3 regions of the Williamsia sp. z71 genome follow, and region 3 is predicted to be linked to each of the others. Evidence: riboswitches for the same ligand, from Rfam matches in the RefSeq annotation. Region 3 holds a riboswitch; each other region holds the start of a gene.
The links. Region 3 has a riboswitch for S-adenosylmethionine ahead of solA (N-methyl-L-tryptophan oxidase). Riboswitches for the same ligand answer to the same signal wherever they lie in the genome.

Region 1: another riboswitch for S-adenosylmethionine. It lies ahead of AC51GR_RS23185 (amino acid ABC transporter permease); the one in region 3 lies ahead of solA (N-methyl-L-tryptophan oxidase).
Region 2: another riboswitch for S-adenosylmethionine. It lies ahead of AC51GR_RS01495 (hypothetical protein); the one in region 3 lies ahead of solA (N-methyl-L-tryptophan oxidase).

What each region holds. Positions count from the first base shown of each region.
Region 1 is NZ_JCANWX010000011.1:76,991-83,013, forward strand. Features, by position in the region: gene nhaA (Na+/H+ antiporter NhaA) at 1-12, opposite strand, end outside; gene AC51GR_RS23180 (uracil-xanthine permease family protein) at 211-1,533, shown strand; SAM riboswitch class I at 1,733-1,825, shown strand; gene AC51GR_RS23185 (amino acid ABC transporter permease) at 1,977-2,942, shown strand; gene AC51GR_RS23190 (amino acid ABC transporter ATP-binding protein) at 2,939-3,721, shown strand; gene AC51GR_RS23195 (ABC transporter substrate-binding protein) at 3,758-4,732, shown strand; gene AC51GR_RS23200 (GNAT family N-acetyltransferase) at 4,756-5,304, shown strand; gene AC51GR_RS23205 (LLM class flavin-dependent oxidoreductase) at 5,301-6,023, shown strand, end outside.
Region 2 is NZ_JCANWX010000001.1:346,877-352,899, forward strand. Features, by position in the region: gene AC51GR_RS01470 (FAD-dependent oxidoreductase) at 1-545, opposite strand, end outside; gene AC51GR_RS01475 (Rv0361 family membrane protein) at 760-1,263, shown strand; gene AC51GR_RS01480 (rhodanese-like domain-containing protein) at 1,260-1,673, shown strand; gene AC51GR_RS01485 (O-succinylhomoserine sulfhydrylase) at 1,711-2,919, shown strand; gene AC51GR_RS01490 (DedA family protein) at 2,967-3,608, shown strand; SAM riboswitch class IV at 3,676-3,791, shown strand; gene AC51GR_RS01495 (hypothetical protein) at 3,823-4,044, shown strand; gene AC51GR_RS01500 (aminotransferase class V-fold PLP-dependent enzyme) at 4,017-4,649, shown strand; gene AC51GR_RS01505 (hypothetical protein) at 4,646-5,149, shown strand; gene alc (allantoicase) at 5,199-6,023, opposite strand, start outside.
Region 3 is NZ_JCANWX010000010.1:160,704-166,726, reverse strand. Features, by position in the region: gene AC51GR_RS22700 (alpha/beta fold hydrolase) at 1-286, shown strand, start outside; gene AC51GR_RS22695 (PP2C family protein-serine/threonine phosphatase) at 283-1,482, shown strand; gene AC51GR_RS22690 (aminotransferase class V-fold PLP-dependent enzyme) at 1,479-2,678, opposite strand; SAM riboswitch class IV at 2,764-2,876, opposite strand; SAM riboswitch class IV at 3,069-3,186, shown strand; gene solA (N-methyl-L-tryptophan oxidase) at 3,429-4,559, shown strand; gene AC51GR_RS22680 (glutathione S-transferase C-terminal domain-containing protein) at 4,562-5,464, shown strand; gene AC51GR_RS22675 (LLM class flavin-dependent oxidoreductase) at 5,474-6,023, shown strand, end outside.

The DNA of each region.
Region 1 (6,023 bases), on a different contig from region 3:
CTGCGCTGACAACGTTGTGTCCTGTCTAGGGGTCGGAGAAACACGACACGCGCGGACCGTCGAAACAACGGCATCTTGAGCACGCGGCCGACCAGACTTCCCGGCACACCGCCGGTAACTTTACCGTCTCGCGATCAGTGCGGGCCACGTGGCGCCGGAGAATCGGAGGCAATGGCGTGGATCGGCACATAACGCGGCAGACTGTTGCCCATGTCTGAGGAAGATCTGAAGCCGGCTGCGTCCGGCAAGGCGACCACCCAAACCCGGTCGCCGCTGTTCGGTTGGTCGCCGGCCGGGAGCAACGAGGTGGTTGCTCCGACCGAACGGCTGTCGTGGCCGCGCACGGTGGGCATCGGCCTGCAGCACGTGGTGGCCATGTTCGGTGCGACATTCCTCGTTCCGGTACTCACCGGATTCCCGCCGGCGACGACGCTCCTGTTCTCCGGCATCGGCACGATCCTGTTCTTGCTGATCACCCGCAACCAGTTGCCGAGCTACCTCGGTTCGAGTTTTGCGATCATCGCTCCGGTGCTCGCCGCGACGGCCTCGCATGGGCACGGATCCGCGCTGGGCGGCATCGTGATGGTGGGCGCGGTGCTGGTCGTCATCGGCGTGGTGGTGCACTTCGCAGGCACCGGCTGGATCCACGCGTTGATGCCGCCGATCGTGACCGGAACCATCGTCGCGTTGATCGGCCTGAATCTCGCGCCCACGGCCAAGTCGAACTACGAGCAGGATGCGGTCACGGCCACGCTGGTCCTGGTGCTGCTGATTGCCTCGCTGGTGCTGTTCAAGGGACTGCTCGGACGACTCGCCATTTTCACCAGCGTTGTCATCGGCTACCTGTTCGCCCTGGCCCGCGACAAGGTCGACACCGACCCCATCGGAGCCGCCGATTGGGTCGGCCTGCCCGATTTCCAGGCGCCGACGTTCCATCTGTCGGTGCTGCCGATGTTCTTGCCGGTGGTGCTGGTGCTGGTCGTCGAGAACATCGGGCACGTCAAGTCGATCAACACGATGACCGGGATCAACTACGACCACAAGATCGGTCGCGCCTTGGCTGCCGACGGTATCGCCACGGTCTTGGCCGGCAGCGGCGGCGGTTCTGCCACAACGACGTACGCCGAGAACATCGGTGTCATGGCGGCGACCAAGGTGTACTCGACGGCCGCCTACTGGGTGGCCGGCATCGCCGCGGTGCTGCTGGGTATGTCGCCGAAGGTCGGTGCGGTGATCGCATCGGTCCCGCCGGGTGTCCTCGGTGGTGTGACCACCGCGCTCTACGGTCTGGTCGGCATCCTGGGCGTGCACATCTGGGTGACGAACAAGGTGGACTTCTCCAAACCGGTCAACCAGTTCACCGCCGCCATCGCACTCGTGATCGGTATCGCCGACTTCTCGTGGACGATAGGCGATTTGAGCTTCGGTGGCATCGCACTCGGTGCGCTGGCGGCACTCCTGATCTACCACGTCATGCGCGTGGTCGGCGGCTGGCGCGGAACGGTTGTGGTGGACAAGGCGGACGTCGAGTAGACGTGCACTGTCCCGACTGATCGCCCCCTCAAGCTTTTTGAGGGGGCGATCTTTTGTCTGTCACACCAGTTCCGATTTCAGACACAAGGGTGGGGCGCAAGGTTTAAAACATGGTGATTGCAACCCGAAAGCCCAGTGTCGCAAGGCAAATCAAATTCTACCCCTTGACGTCTGGTCCATCGACCGCATAGATTCCTCCTCACCATCCAGAGCGACCGAGAGACTTGGCTCGTCGACGTCGCAGCAACCCCGTCGCAGGACGTGTGGGTGCTACCGCCAAGAACGATGGAGGAACGATTATGGATCGCGCTTCGTGGAGACGTCTGCACGTCGACCTGTGCCGAGCGGGCACCGGCGTCTGTACGTAGGTCTGACCCACCTCACCCACACATTCTTGCCCTATTGGAAGGCCCTTCAGCGATGCTCGCTGCGCGCATACACCGGTGGTCACAGTGACCCAGATAGATATCCGCTCCACGCTCGACGAATCCGCGGCGGTGGACGACGCCGACCTGGTCATCGCGCGGAAGTGGCATCCATGGCGTTGGATCATCGCGATTGCCGCGCTGATCGTTGTCGCCCAGTTCTTGCACGGATTTGCGACCAACCCGGGCTGGGATTGGGGGACGTTCGCGCAGTACTTCACCGCGTCGTCGGTGATGTCTGCGTTGTGGCTGACCATCCAGTTGACGTTCTGGGGATCGCTGTTCGGATTTGCGATCGGCATCGCGCTGGCCGCGGCCAGGCTGTCGAAAAATCCGGTACTGCAGGTGATTGCCTGGTTCTACATCTGGGCGTTTCGTTCGATCCCCTTGATCGTCCAGTTGCTGTTCTGGTTCAACCTCGCGTACCTCTATCAGTCGCTGTCGGTGGGAGTTCCGTTCGGGCCGGGCTTCTTCGAGTTCAATGTCAACAACGTGATCAGTGGTTCGGCTGCGGCCATCATCGGTCTGGCGTTGCACCAGGCGGCGTATTCGGCGGAGATCATCCGGGCCGGGATCATCTCGGTGGATCAGGGTCAGCTCGAAGCCGCTGCCGCACTGGGTATTCCGAAGCGCCGCGAGTTCTTCAAGATCATTCTGCCGCAGGCGATGCGGGGAATCCTTCCGAACGCCGCGAACGAGGTCATCAGCTTGTTCAAGGGCACTTCGATCGTGTCGGTCATGGCAATTGCCGAGTTGTTCTACCAGGTGCAGGTCATCTACGGGCGCAGTGGACGGGTCGTCCCGCTGCTGATGGTTGCCACGGTCTGGTACATCGTCCTGACGTCGATCTTGTCGGTGGTGCAGTTCTACGTGGAGCGGCACTATGCCAAGGGCGCGCTGCGGACCATTCCGTTGACGCCGGTGCAGCAGATCCGAAAGCGGTTCTCCGACATCTCCTTTGCTCCACGCGGGGCGACCCGATGACCGAGGCGATAGAGAATTCGAGGTACGCGGTCGAGGTCAGGGGAGTTCACAAGTCTTTCGGCGACCTGGAGGTGCTCAAGGGCGTCGATCTGGTGGTTCGCCCAGGTGAGGTCACCGCGATCATCGGTCCGTCGGGATCAGGCAAGTCGACGCTGTTGCGTGCCCTCAACCACCTGGAGAAAGTCGATCACGGCACCGTCCGTGTCGATGGTGACCTGGTGGGGTACAAACGCAGGGGAAACAAGCTTCACGAGCTGAGCAACAAGGAGATTCTGCAGCAGCGCTCGCGGATCGGTTTTGTGTTCCAGAACTTCAACCTGTTTCCGCATCTGACCGCCCTGGAGAATGTGATCGAGGCGCCGATCTCGGCACAGAGACGCAAGCGGTCGGACGTCGAGCCCGAGGCAGTGGCTTTGCTCGAGCGCGTCGGCGTCGGTGAGAAGGCGCACGAATACCCACGCAGGCTCTCGGGTGGGCAGCAGCAGCGGGTTGCGATCGCTCGCGCACTTGCACTGCGGCCCAAGGTGATCCTGTTCGACGAGCCGACATCAGCGCTCGATCCCGAACTCGTCGGCGAAGTGCTCGAAGTCATCCGTGGGCTCGCCCGCGACGGTGCGACGCTTGTCATCGTGACCCACGAAGTGGGTTTCGCACGAGAGATCGCCGACACGGTGGTTTTCATGGATGGCGGCGTCATCGTCGAACAGGGAACCCCGACCGAACTCATCGACTCTCCCAAGGAAGAACGCACCAAAGCCTTTCTCGCGCACGTCCTCTGAACCGTCTTCACTCAATCCGACAAGCAAGGAACAATCATGTCCAGAACAAGCCGTCGACTCGCGGTCGTCGCGTCCGCATTTGCCACGCTCGCATTGCTGGTCACCGGGTGCAGCGAACCCGCTGCCGAGTCCGAAGTGGTCACGTCCGACGGACAGAGTTTCGACCTGTCGCCGGAGCAGTCCAGCCGAGTTCGCGTCGACAAGGTCGACGACATCGCGGCCAAGGTGCCCCAAGCGATCCGCGATCGGGGCACGCTGGTCGTGACCGGTGCCGGCGGTACCGCTCCACCGCTGCGGTTCTACGCCACCGACGACAGGACGATCATCGGATCGGAGGTCGACTTCACGTACCTGATCGGCAATATCCTCGGCCTCGACGTTGATCTGAAGGTTGCTGACTGGTCGCAGAACTTCGTCAAGATCGACTCCGGTGAGAACGACCTGTTCATCTCCAATGTCACCGTGACCGAAGAGCGCAAGGACAAGTACGACTTCGCCACGTACCGTTTGGACAACCTCGCCTTCGAAGCGCCCAAGGACAGTGGCTGGAAGGTCGAAGGCCGCAAGGATATTGCGGGCAAGAAGATCGGAGTCGGTTCCGGAACCAATCAGGAACAGCTGCTGGTCGACTGGAACGAACAAAATGTCGCCGAAGGTCTCGCGCCGGCAGAGATCGCGTACTACCAGAACGCATCCGATTACTACCTGGCTCTGGGTTCGGGTCGCATCGACGGATACTTCGGCCCCAACCCGTCGTCGGTCTACCACGCTGCGACCTCGGGCGACACCGAGGTGATCGGCGTGTTCTCCGGTGCGGGTGATGCACTGCAGGGCGAGATCGCGGTTCTGACCAAGAAAGACAACGGCCTCATCGAAGCCATCAACGAGGCGATCAACCACGCTATTGAAGACGGCAGCTATCAGAAGGTCATCGACCGTTGGGGCCTGCAGTCCGAGGCCGTCACCGTCTCGGAGATCAACCCGCCCGGACTTCCACGTACCGAAGGATAGGTCTCCCGATGGAGGGAAGACGAGTGAGTGCACGACCCAGTGGAGCCGGCCGAGCGGCCACCGCCACGGCTGATACTGCACACCTGCAGATCACCACGGTCCATCAGGACGATCCGCTGGCTTCCCCGCTGATCGAGGAGTTGGCTCTCGAGTACAGCTCTCGTTACGGGCGCAGCCCGGGGGAGCAGTACAGCGAACTGCGGGCCTATCCCGCAGAGGAGTTCGCGCCACCGGGGGGTGTGCTGATCGTCGCATTGGCCGACGGTGCCCCGGTCGCCGGTGGTGCGTTCCGTCAGTACGACGCCACCACCGCCGAACTCAAGCGCATCTGGACGGCGTCGGCGTACCGGGGCCGGGGGTACGGCAAGGCAATCGTGGCAGAACTCGAGACGATCGCAACCAGCCGTGGCTATCGCCGAATCTTTTTGACAACCGGATGGAACCAGCCAGAGGCAGTGGCGTTGTATCTCGCTGCCGGTTACACGCCGCTGTACGACACCACACTGCCCTCCGACGAGGTCGGCGTGCATCCGTTCGAGAAGAATCTGGATTCGAAAGAGGTTTGTGCATGAGCGTTTTCGCCCTGGGTATCGAGCTCGATGGGGAGGGACGTCATCCGGCGGCGTGGCGACGGGCATCTCATGCACCTGACGCCTTGCTGACCGGAGAGACCGTGCGACGGAGAGTGGCTGCTGCGGAGAACGCCGGCTTCACGTTGGCGACGTTCGACGACTCGATCGTCGGTGCGACCAGCGAGATCGTCGGTCGCATCGACGCGCCCAACCGGGCGGCCTTCGTGGCCGCGACGACATCGACCATCGGACTTGTACCGCTGATCGGTACGACATACGCCGAACCGTTCCATACGGCTTCACAATTGGCCACTCTCGACTACGCGTCGCGTGGACGGGCCGGGTGGATCGCGGCACCCGTCACCGACAGTGCCGCGTCGAAGGTATGGGGCCGACCCGTGGTGGTGGGCGAGTCAGAACGTGCACGCGAACAGCATGATTCGATCACCGGCGCCCGTGATCTGTGGGACTCCTGGGAGGACGATGCGGTGATCCGTGATTTCGCCTCGGGCCGGTTTCTCGATCGAGACAAGCTGCACTACATCGATTTTCAGGGTGAGAGTTTCTCCGTGAAGGGTCCGGCGATCGTTCCCAGGCCACCGCAGGGACAATTGGTGGTGTTCGGAACCGCGGGCGACGTCGATGTACGCCTGGTCTCGGAGCCTTCCGTCGCCGCGATTGCCACGGCCGCGAGGGCCTGCGACGGGGTTGCCTTTGCC
Region 2 (6,023 bases), on a different contig from region 3:
TTGGCCAGTACCCGCGCCACGTCCAGTGCCACGTTGCCCACACCGATGACCGCGACCTTTTCGGCCTCGAGCGGCCAGGTGCGGGGGAAGTCGGGGTGTCCGTCGTACCAGGCGACGAACTGCGCGGCGCCGTAGGAGCCGTCCAGGTCGATACCCGGGATCTGCATCGCGCGGTCGTCGGTGGCGCCGGTGGAGAAGATCACCGCGTCGTACATGGTCTGCAGGTCTTCGAGCGCGATGTCACTGCCGAAGTTGACGTTGCCGATCAACCGGATCTGCGGCTTGTCGAGGACCTTGTGCAGGGCGGTGATGATTCCCTTGATCCGGGGATGGTCCGGGGCCACGCCGTACCGGATCAACCCGAACGGGGCCGGCATCCGCTCGAACAGATCGATCGAGACACCTGACAATCGGCCCGCTCCCTCTGGTCCCGGCGCCGGGTGGTCTTTTGCGAAGTCCGACTTCATCAATGCGTCGGCGGCATAGATACCGGCGGGGCCGGCACCGATGATGGCCACGCGAAGCGGGCGGTTCTGATCGCTCATGAGTCGCAGTTGCTTTCTCGTGCGGAGAGTTCAGGCGGCCGTCACCGACGCGGACCTGGGGTGGCTACTTCCCTCCCACGGTAGGCGCTGGACCTGGCCGGAACCAAAAACGTCGGTTTCAGGGTCAGTCAAGTAAGGGTTGGCTGACCAAAATCTTGTTAACCGTCTCACGCTGGTGGCAGGTCGGGCAAATACGAGCGATAAGCTCGCGGCCATGGCAGGAAGCGACTCCGCACCCGACCGCAAGCGGTCAGGTGGGGGCAAAGAGACAGAACCAGAAGTTTTCGACGACGAGCGACGGACCATCTGGCCGTTCCTGGTTGCGGTCGTGATCATGGTGGTGGTCCTCGGTGCGATCGTCCTCATGCAGGTACTTCGCCCGGCGGAGGACCGGCTGACGGACCAGGCGAAGGTGACCCACGCCATCAACGATTACTACACGGCGCAGAACGCGATCAACTACACGAGCTACCGTGCCGTTTTCTGCACCGCAGAACTCGACTCGGCGGACTTCCCGACCCAGGACGAGTTCAGGGCCGAATACCAAGAAGCCCGGGACGCCGACGGCAAGATCGAGGTCGAGAACATCTCGGAGACCGTCGTCAACGGCGACCGGGCAACGGCGAATGTGCACTGGTTCCGGGAAGAGAAGAGCGAAACCACGATCACACCTATTGTTCTGGTCAAAGAGGCCGGTAACTGGAAGGTGTGCTCATGAGCTACGCAGGTGATCTGACCCCGCAAGAAGCCTGGAACCTCCTGCGCGAGGATCCGACCTCGGTGCTCGTGGACTGTCGGACCCAGGCCGAGTGGAGCTACGTGGGCGTGCCGGACCTGACCGATGTCTCCAAGAGGGCGATCTTCATCGAATGGGTCAGCTTTCCCGACGGTGCCCGCAACGCCGATTTCGTGACGCAGCTGCGCCAGGCCGGTATTGCGGACGATCAGCAGGTCGTGTTCCTCTGCCGGTCCGGACAGCGTTCGATCGGTGCAGCCGAGGCCGCGACCGCCGACGGCGTGGCCAAGGCGTACAACATTCTCGACGGTTTCGAGGGTGCGACCGATCAGGACGGACATCGCGGTGCGGTCGGGTGGAAGGCAACCGGCCTCCCGTGGCGGCAGTCGTGATTCCGGCCGCCGGCTACCAGACAATGCATTGCGCACGATGGAGGACGAGTTGAACGCCAATCTGCCCGAGGGACTTTCGCCCGAGACCCTCGCTGTGCGCGGAGGCCTCATGCGGTCCGGCTTCGAGGAGACCTCCGAGGCCATGTACCTGACCTCGGGCTATGTCTACTCGTCCGCGGCCGCGGCCGAGCGGGCTTTCACCGGCGAGGACGAGCGCTTCGTCTACTCCCGTTACGGCAACCCGACAGTGGCGATGTTCCAGGAGCGACTCCGTCAGCTCGAGGGCGCCGAGGCATGTTTCGCCACCGCCAGCGGCATGGCCGCGGTTTTCGTGGCACTCGGTGCGCTGCTCAAGGCCGGTGACCGGCTGGTCGCCGCACGCAGCCTGTTCGGTTCGTGCTTTGTCGTCTGCAACGAGATCCTGCCCCGCTGGGGCGTCGAAACCGTCTTTGTCGACGGCGAAGACCTCGAGCAGTGGGAACAGGCGCTCTCCGAGCCGACCGACGCGGTGTTCTTCGAGACCCCGTCCAACCCGATGCAGACCCTGGTCGACGTCGAGCGGGTCTGCGAGCTCGCCCACGCCGCCGGTGCACAGGTCGTGCTGGACAACGTTTTTGCGACCCCGCTCCTGCAGAGTGGCCTGGAACTCGGCGCCGACGTCATCGTGTATTCGGGTACCAAACACATCGACGGTCAGGGCCGTGTGATGGGTGGTGCCGTACTCGGGTCCAAGGAATACATCGACGGTCCGGTGCAGACCCTGATGCGGCACACCGGTCCGGCGCTGAGCCCGTTCAACGCCTGGACGTTGCTCAAGGGACTCGAGACGATGCGGCTGCGGGTGGATCACTCGACCGCCGCGGCGCTGCGCATCGCCGAGTTCCTCGAAGCCGATTCGCGGGTTGCGCGGGTGCGATATCCGTTCCTGCAATCACATCCGCAGCATGATCTGGCGAAGAAGCAGATGTCGGGCGGTGGCACCGTGGTGACCTTCGAACTGGCCGACACCGGTTCGGTATCCGGGAAGGCGCGGGCGTTCGAATTGCTCGACGGTCTGCAGATCGTGGACATCTCGAACAACCTCGGGGACTCGAAGTCGTTGATCACGCATCCGGCGACCACCACCCACCGCGCGATGGGACCCGAGGGTCGGGCTGCGATCGGGTTGTCCGATTCGCTGGTTCGGCTGTCGGTCGGTCTTGAGGGTGTGGACGATCTGCTGAAGGATCTCGACCAGGCTCTGTAACGCAGAATTGGGCGACGCCGCCTGCGGCCGTCACCGGGGATCGGAGGGTGGGCATTTTTCACTCGCTGGCCGACTGGGTCATCTCGATCATCCAGTCGACGCCGCCGTGGGCGGTGTATCTCGTGGTGTTCGTCGTCATCTACGGAGAAGCGGCGGCCCTGCTCGGTCTGGTCCTGCCCGGTGAGACGGTCCTGCTCGCCGGTGGGGTCGCGGCCGCCCTCGGCGAGACCAACATCGTCTGGCTGATCGTCGGTGCGTGCGTTGCCGCGGTGCTCGGCGATTGGACCGGCTATTCCATCGGCCGCAGATCCGGTGGCCGCATCACCGAAACCCGCTTCGGCGGATGGGTCGGACGAGAACGCTGGCAGAAGGCCGAGGAACTCATCCGCCATGGTGGGGTGGCCACGGTGATCGGAGCCCGCTGGATCGGCTACGTGCGCACCGTGACCCCGTTTGTGGCGGGGATGAGCAAGATGCCGACGCGTCAGTATGTGCTGGCAAACGTCGCCGGTGGTGTCGTCTGGGTGACCGTGGTGTGCATCATCGGCTACGCGGTCGGTGAAACCGTCGGGGCGACGGTGATGTTCTACCTGGCTTTCGGTGCCGGGGCGCTCATGCTTCTCTATTTCGCCGCTCGCTGGTGGCAGCATCGGCGCAGGTCACAAAAGGCCGCGGCCAGCGCGGAATAACATTCACGCCGGGTTAAAGAGGTTCGATATTTGACAGGGAAATCAACGGCGCTGCAATGTGGTCATCGGTGACGAGTGTCAGCGACAAGCCCCGGCTTGCTGGCCGGCAACCCTCCATTCGCGGCGGGGTGCTCCGGGTGACAACCTGGCCGCTGTCTGTTCGGACGGCGGCAAGCGCGGACTCCGGCCGAGTCCGGATCTGAAGGGACTGTGGGTGACGAACTCCTCCACGAACGATTTGAAGGACGAGATCGCCCGGTTTGTGAAGGCCCGCCCGACCGATCGGGTCCTGTTCGCCTCCGAACTCGCCGAGGCCGTTGCGCTGGTCGCCGGTGTCGCGCCCGGTGGCGTCGTCACACTTGATCTGACCGCCGCCCTCACGAACCCCACCCCGATGGTGACCACCGGGTGGTGCCGGCGCAGGTCGATCTGGTGACCACCCTGGCCGCGGTGGACAGCGAGCTCGAACGCCGTAGCGCCGCACTCCTGATCGTTCCGGCCGTCGCCGAGGCCACCGGCGAAGTGGTGCCGCTGCCCGCGCTGGCGGCGATCGCACACCGACGCGGCGCGCGACTGCTGGTCGATGGCAGTGAGCTCGTGTCCCGGCGGGCGGTGAACCTGACCAGCCACGGGATCGACTACCTCGTGTTGTCCGGCCGGTCCGTCGCCGGTCCGGCGGTGGTTGTGGGCCGCGGCGACTGGCTCGCCGACTGTGCCGACGCCGATATCCACACCGTCGACGGCAACGTCGGCACTGACCGGTCCCCGGCCCGGGCGCTGGCCGACCTCGGTTACGAGAGCGCCGGTCTCCACGAGCAGGCACTGTCCGAGTGGCTTGACGCCGAAGCCGCCCGGCATCCCGGGATCCGCCGACTGCAGCTGTGGCCCGATGCCGGTGACCGCGTGGGAATCGCCTCACTGGCCGTGGCCGGACACCCTGAGCCCGCCGTCATCCGATGGGACGCCCACACCGGCGTCGATGAGCTTGCCCGGCAACTGAACTCACTCGTGGACAGCACTCTTGAGCAGGAGAAATCATGACCGAAGCAGATCGCGTCACCACCGTACGCACCCGCCCCGAACTGCTGGTCGCCATCGAGGGCGACAACCACCAGCTCGCCTGGAGCAGGCCTGGCCCGTCCGAGGCCCGGGGTTCGGCGGTCCGCCGGATCCGCCAGCCGGAATTGCGGGGCGGCATCAAGGAGCGAGCCGCACTGCGTGCCGGCTGGCAGGAACTGGGCGAGGATCCCGCGGACCTGGTGGTGGCGTTGGAGATCGACGTGGTGATCGCCGAGGACGCGGCCACCGCGCGGGCAGAGCTTCTGCGGCTGGGGGAGTCGAGGTTCGGCGACACCGTCCGCTATGTCGGCACCGCCAACGGATTGCTGACGCTGATCGTCGACATCTATACCGCCGAGGTCGCCGATGCGGTCATCCTGCGGCCTCTCGACCTGGGGCGGACGGGTGATCGGCCCGGTTCGGCCCAGCTCATCGCCGACCGCGTGCTGCCCGGACTGCTCGAACGGGCCACCGCGGCCTGACGCCCCACACCACGCCTGATCGCAGGCGTGATGCGGACCGATCCGCCGATCAGCTCTCGCCGTTTTCCCAGCGATCGATGATCCGTGCGCGAGCGTCTTCGGTCAGCGAGCCGTACAACCGCAGTCGTGCCATGCCGCCGTCCGGGAAGATGTCGAGGCGGGCCTCGGTCATCGGCCGGTCTGCCTCGATCAGGAACCGGTGTCGGGTGTCGGGTTGCAGGGCGGATCGGCCCAGAACCTCGAACCACTCACCGTTTTCGCCGTCGCGGCCACGAATCATCGCCGAGCCCGGTGCATTTCCCAAGAAGTAGCTGGTGTCGAGTTCGGCCAGGCCGATCGTCGACTCACCGGCCAATTTGACCTGGACCCAGTCGTTTCCGTCGTCGCGCCGCCGTGAGGTCTCCCAGCCTTCTCCCATCGTGCGGGCCCGGCCGGGCATCAGGAGGTTGTTCGGGGAACCGTAGAACATGTTGGAGCAGGCGGTGATCATGCCGCCGTTCTCGAGGGCGGCGAGGTCGAAGTGTCCGTAGGACAAGAACTTCGGGTCGGGGACGCCACGGCCGTGCACCCGGAATCGGGCCACGCCACCGTCCGGATGGATTGTGAGCCGCACATGGGTGAACCGCTCCTTGGAGTCCACCCGGAACGGATTCTGTGTATCGCCGTTGACCTCGACGCGATCGACGATCGTCTGCCACTTGGTGTTCTCGAGCAGCTCCGAAATGGTCGGAATGCCTTCGACCGCAGCAGCTTCCACTGAAATGCAGGGGGGGTAGTTGCCGACGAACCAGGATGTGTCGACCACGACGCCGTAGATGATGCCGGGGACACCGAGTCGCACGATGGCCTGGTCCACACCCGCTTCGCGCCGGCG
Region 3 (6,023 bases):
GTTGACCGAATCGTTCTGTCGAACCGACCCGGAGAAGGCGCTGGTGTTCGCCCGCGCCACCTTCCTGTCCGACAACCGGACCGATCTCGCACGCGTCACCGTGCCCACCCTCGTGATCGAGTGTGAGCGCGATTCTCTGGCGCCCCGGCACGTCGGCGCGTACGTGCATGATCAGATCGAGGGCAGCGAACTCGTCACGCTCGACGCCAGCGGCCACTGCCCCCAGCTCAGCAACCCCGTGCCCACCGCCGAGGCCATCGCGGCCTTCGTCGATGGCCGTCGATGAACACGGACCACAGTGATATCAGGTCACCGGACGTACTCCAAGAGAGTCTGGAAGACCTGTACGAGAATGCGCCGTGCGGGTATCTGTCGACGTGGCCGGACGGGTGCATCGCAAAGGTCAACACCACTCTGACGGTGTGGCTCGGGCAGGACCGAGCGTCATTGTTGGGCAAACCCTTCAGCGATCTGCTCACCGCAGGCGGGAGGATCCACTACGAAACCCACTTCGCACCGCTGCTGCAGCTCGAAGGGGTACTGAACGGAATCACCGTCGACCTCGTCGCGGCCGACGGCCGACGACTGCCCGTATTCGTCACCGCGAACGTGAAGATCGGCGCCGATGGAACCGCCGTGCTCATCCGCATCACCGCACAGGACGCACGTGACCGCCGCGCATACGAGAAGCAGTTGCTCGAGGCGCGGCGCCATGCCGAAGAAGAACATGCGCGCATACAGCTGCTCGCCTCGACACTTCAGCGCTCGCTGCTTCCACCGTCGTTGCGACCTCCCGATGGCATGGAGGCCGCGGCCCACTACCACGCTGCGTCGATCGACGATGTCGGCGGCGACTTCTACGACCTGTTCGCCCTGTCGGCGCACAAGTGGGGGTTCTTCCTCGGCGACGTGTGTGGCAAAGGGGCCACCGCGGCGGCGGTGACCTCGCTGACCCGCTACACGCTGCGCGCCGCGGCGGTGTACGACGACGACCCGATTGCGGTGTTACACAACCTCCACACGGTGTTGCATGCCAATCACCATGGTGACGAACCACGGTTCTGCACAGTGATCTTCGGGGTGCTCACCCGCCACGACAACGGTTTCGACGTCCACCTCGCCAGTGGTGGGCACCCACCCGCACTGCTGCTCAGCGCCGCCGGTCAGGCGCAGTACGTGAGCACCGAGGGCGGGCAATTGGTCGGCATCCTGCGCGATCCCCGGTTCGTCTCGACACGGATCCATCTCGATGCCGGCGACACCCTCGTCCTCTACACCGACGGGCTCACCGAGGCGCGGACCGGACCGGGTCCCGAGCGGTATGACGACGACGGTGCGCTGCTCGAGTTCGCGTCGGCACACACACCGACGTCGGCAGGCCAGATCATCGAGGACTTGGGGGCATTGCTCGACACTTTCGGTGCCGGCCTCGAAGACGACACCGCGCTCTTGGCGCTCAGTGTCCCCGACCCCGGGGTCTAGAGGGTTCGGAGGGCGGTGAGCAGTAGGTCGACGTCCTCGGAGGTCGAACCGAGGCCGAGGCTGGCGCGCACCGCCCCCGAACCGTGGCCCAGGCGATCGAAGAGCGGGTGGGCGCAGAATCGTCCATCGCGCACACCGACGCCGTGTTCTGCCGACAGATGGGCTGCCACCTCAGCGGCCCGATGCCCGTCGACGACAAAGCTGACAACGCCAACGGCGTCGGTGCTGTCGGTGAAGATCTTCAGGGGGTGCACGCCCGGGATCTCTGCCAGGCCGTTGCGCAACTGTTCCGTGAGCGCGGTTTCATGGGAAACCACGGCATCACCGAGGGACGCGATCTCTACGCAGGCCGCCGCGAGCGCGGCCGCACCCAGGACGTTGGGTGAGCCGCCCTCATGACGGGCGGGCGACCGCGCCCACGTCACGTCCTGCTCGGTGACGTTCAGAACGGCACCACCACCGGCCAGGTATGGTTCGGCGACGTCAAGCCAATCCCGGAGTCCGACAAGCACTCCCGAGCCGAATGGTGCATAGGTCTTGTGACCGGAGAACGCCAGGTAGTCGATGCCGGCGGCGGTGATGTCGATCCTGCGATGCGGAACCAGCTGCGCTCCGTCGACGGCAATTCGGGCACCATTGCGGTGCGCGAGATCAGCCAATTCATCGATCGGCAGGATCTCACCGGTGACGTTGGACGCGCCGGTGACCGCCAGCAGCACCGCGCCGGTGTCCTTGAGGGCGGTCTCCACCCGGCTGATCGTCGCAGTGAGCGTATTCGCGGTCCGCACCACGTGAACATCCCTCCACGGCAACAGATTTGAATGATGTTCCAGGTCGAGGACGACGACCTTACCCGGCACGCAGCCGGCCAGGAGGTTCAGGGAATCGGTGGTGTTCCGGGTGAAGATCAGGCTGTGCTGCTGCCCGGCGCCGACGAACTCCGCGACCTGCGCGCGGGCGCTCTCGTATGCCTGGGTGGTGACCTGCGACGCGTAACCGGCCCCGCGGTGGACGCTCGAATACGTCGGCAGGAGTTGCGTGATCCGCTCGACGACGCTGCACAGAGCCGGCGCACTCGCCGCGTAGTCGAAGTTGACGTATCGCGTGGTCGAGCCATCACTCAGTGGCGCTCGGGTATCCGAACCCTCAATCGCTGCAAGGGCTTCCAAGGATCGTCCCAGTGTTGCAGTGCTCATTGCTCACACCCTCCGGTGTCAGGGATTCCACACGCGCCGCCAGTTCGAACCCTGCCGATGCGGCAGTTCGAACTCGGACGTGGGAGTTCCGCGCTTGCCTGTTCGGGTTCGAACAGGCCAGGTCTTCACCCGGAGCACCCCGCCGCGATGGAGGGTTGCTGACCAGCAAGCCGGGGCTGTGCGCTGGTACTCGTGACCGACGACGACGCTAACAGACTTCTTCGGCGTCGTCCATACCCATTTTGCTTTAACTTCTCGGCGATCGGAACTCCGCGCATCCTTCGGATTTGGGCAGGAGCGTGCGTATGGTTCTGTCCAACAGTTGAAATCCTCCGACCCGGGCATGCCCCCACGATGCCCGGATTCACTTGGTGGACAACAGCTGCCCTGTGTCAACGAGTATCAGCGCCAAGTTCCAGCTTGCTGGTCGGCAACCCTCCACCGCGGCGGGGTGCCCTGGATCAAAGACACGGTCCCAGCCTTCACCGGCATGGGGCAAGCGCGGGGTTCAGGCATCTGAGCCCGAGGATATCTCCAGGAGTTCGATGATCATTCACATCCGCCGTGCTGCTCGCTGCGTGGTCAGCACCGCACCCACTTACCAGGAGAGCACCTGATGTCCGTGTGGTCCGACAGGCTTCGATCCAACAAGGAGCAGATCGTCGACAGTCCCCCTGACCACCACACCCGGCTCATCGCGGTACCTGCTCTCGAACAGCGACACGAACACGAGGGAGCAGGTCGATCCACATGAGCGTGACAAGGGTCGACACCGTCGTCGTCGGTGGCGGGGCGATGGGTTCGGCCGCCGCCTGGCAACTCGCCCGGCGAGGCACCGAGACCGTTTTGCTGGAACGCTTTTCACCCGGACACCGCAACGGCGCGTCCCACGGAGCGTCACGGATCTTTCGCACCTCCTACGCCGAGCGCCCCTACGTAGAGCTGGCCCGCGAGGCCGAAACGCTGTGGGCGGAACTCGAACAGGAGTCCGGGTCAGAGCTGCTCACCATCACCGGTGGCGTCGACCAAGGATGGACGCACCGTCTGACCGCCATCTCCGATACCCTCGCCCACCTCGGACTCGTCCATCAGTGGCTCGAGCCCGACGAGGCCTCGCAGCGCTGGCCCGGAATCAGATTCGACGGCCGCGCGTTGTATTACCCCAACAGCGGCCGACTACATGCGGACAACGCTGTCAGCGCGCTACAACGCAGCGCAGCAGCCCTCGGCGCAGAGGTTCGACACGAATCGCAGGTGATCTCGATCGACGTCACAGACGACAACTCGGTCACCGTACGCACCGATGACCAGGAGTACGTGGCCCGACGTGTGGTGGTGGCGGCCGGCGCCTGGGCGACGAAGCTGTTGTCGGGCATCGTGCCGCTGCCACAGATCACCGTCACCCAAGAGCAACCTGCACACTTTGTACCGCGTGACCAGGACGCCGAGTGGCCCAGCTTCGGGATCCTGCACGACCCGGACGGACCGAACGCACCCGAATTCGGTGGTGTGTACGGCCTGTCCTCGGGTGCCGAAGGCGTCAAGGTCGGGTTCCATGGAACCGGACCGGTCGTTGACCCCGACCACCGCGATTTCACGGCGGAACCACGGCAACTCAAGGCCTTGCAGGAATACGTCCGCCATTGGGTGCCCGGCGTCGATGCCGACGCACTGACCCCGATCAGCTGCACGTACGCCACCACACCCGACTCCGACTTCGTCATCGACCGCCGCGGTCCGGTTGCGGTCGCCGCCGGATTCTCCGGACACGGCTTCAAGTTCGTGCCCGCCATCGGCCGCCTCCTCGCCGACCTCACCGCCGACAAAGATGCCCCCGAGCTGTTCTCCTTCCGCTCCCACTCCGCAGAAAAGGTTGTCTAGCCATGTCGAGATTCGCCAGTCCAGCCGATACCGAGACCTACGGTGAGTACACGATCACTCGCGAACCGGACGACACCCGACCGGTGTATCGATTCGCCGGACGTATCAGCGGCGACGGATCCACGCCCTACCCGGCCGTCGCTGATCGCTATCACGTCTATTCCGGTTGGTTCTGCCCGTGGGCTCAGCGGGTCACGCTGGTCATCGAGCTGGCCGGCCTCACCGATGTGATCAGTGTCAGCTACGTCGACGGTGCGCGCGATGCCCGCGGGTGGGCATTCCGCGAGACCCACGGCCCCGACCCGGTGAACGGCTTCACCCTGTTGCGCGATGCCTATGAGGCCACCGAACCCGGCTTCGACGGCCACGTGTCGGTCCCCACCCTGTGGGACCGCGAGACGAAGCAGGTGGTGAGCAACACGTTCGACACACTCGACGCCGATCTCGCGTCGCAGTATCGCCGTCAGATCACCAGTGAGTTCGACCTCTACCCAGAGGATCTGCGCCCGCAGATCGACGAGTTGGAAGTCTGGTTGCGAGCCACGGTCAACAGCGCCGCACACGTGGCCACCGGAACCGGTTCGGTTGCCGAGGAAGCCGCGGCCACGGTGTATCAGGCATATTCAGAACTCGACAGCCGTCTCGCCGAAGATCGATACCTCCTCGGCGACAACGTCACCCTGGCCGACGTCCGGCTCTGGGTGACGCTGGTTCGGCACGATGCTGCGGTGGCCAGGACCGGTACCAGGCGTCTCATCGACTTCCCGAATCTGTGGCGCTATGCCCGAGATCTGTACTCATTGGATGCATTTCGCGCCACCACCGATTTCGCATCCTTCGGCGCATCGGACGCCGTAGCCGATGAATGGCAGTCGCCGATCACGTCGTCCGCAGCAGCTCACTAGGAGTTCGAAATGGCACCGCCCATCCCCCTGTCGGTACTCGACCTTCTGCCCCGTCCCAGCGGGTCGGACACCACCACCGCAATGCGCAACACCATCGACCTGGTCCAGCGCGCCGAACAGTTCGGATATACCCGCTATTGGTTCGCCGAACACCATACGAATCCGGGGGTCCTCGGTTCATCACCCGCCGTCGAGATCGCACTGATCGCAGGTTCCACCTCGACCATCCGGTTGGGTTCGGCCGGAGTGCAATTCGGTCATCGGACGCCGCTCGCGACGGTTGAGGAGTTCGGCCTGATCAACACGCTGTACCCGGGTCGCCTCGACCTCGGTATCGGACGATCCATTTCTCGCCCCGCCCCGGAGACGACCACGGGATCGGAATCGGTGACCGAAGTCGCAGCAAAAAACTATTTGTCCGCCCGCGGCGGAGCGGCCCACACCGAGGACACATACACCCCCAATGGTCTGCTCCTGCCCAAGATCTACAACATCGCCGGCGCGTTTGCGAGTAAGTCCATCACTCACCTACTCGACCTGCTCCAGCAACCCGGCGCGT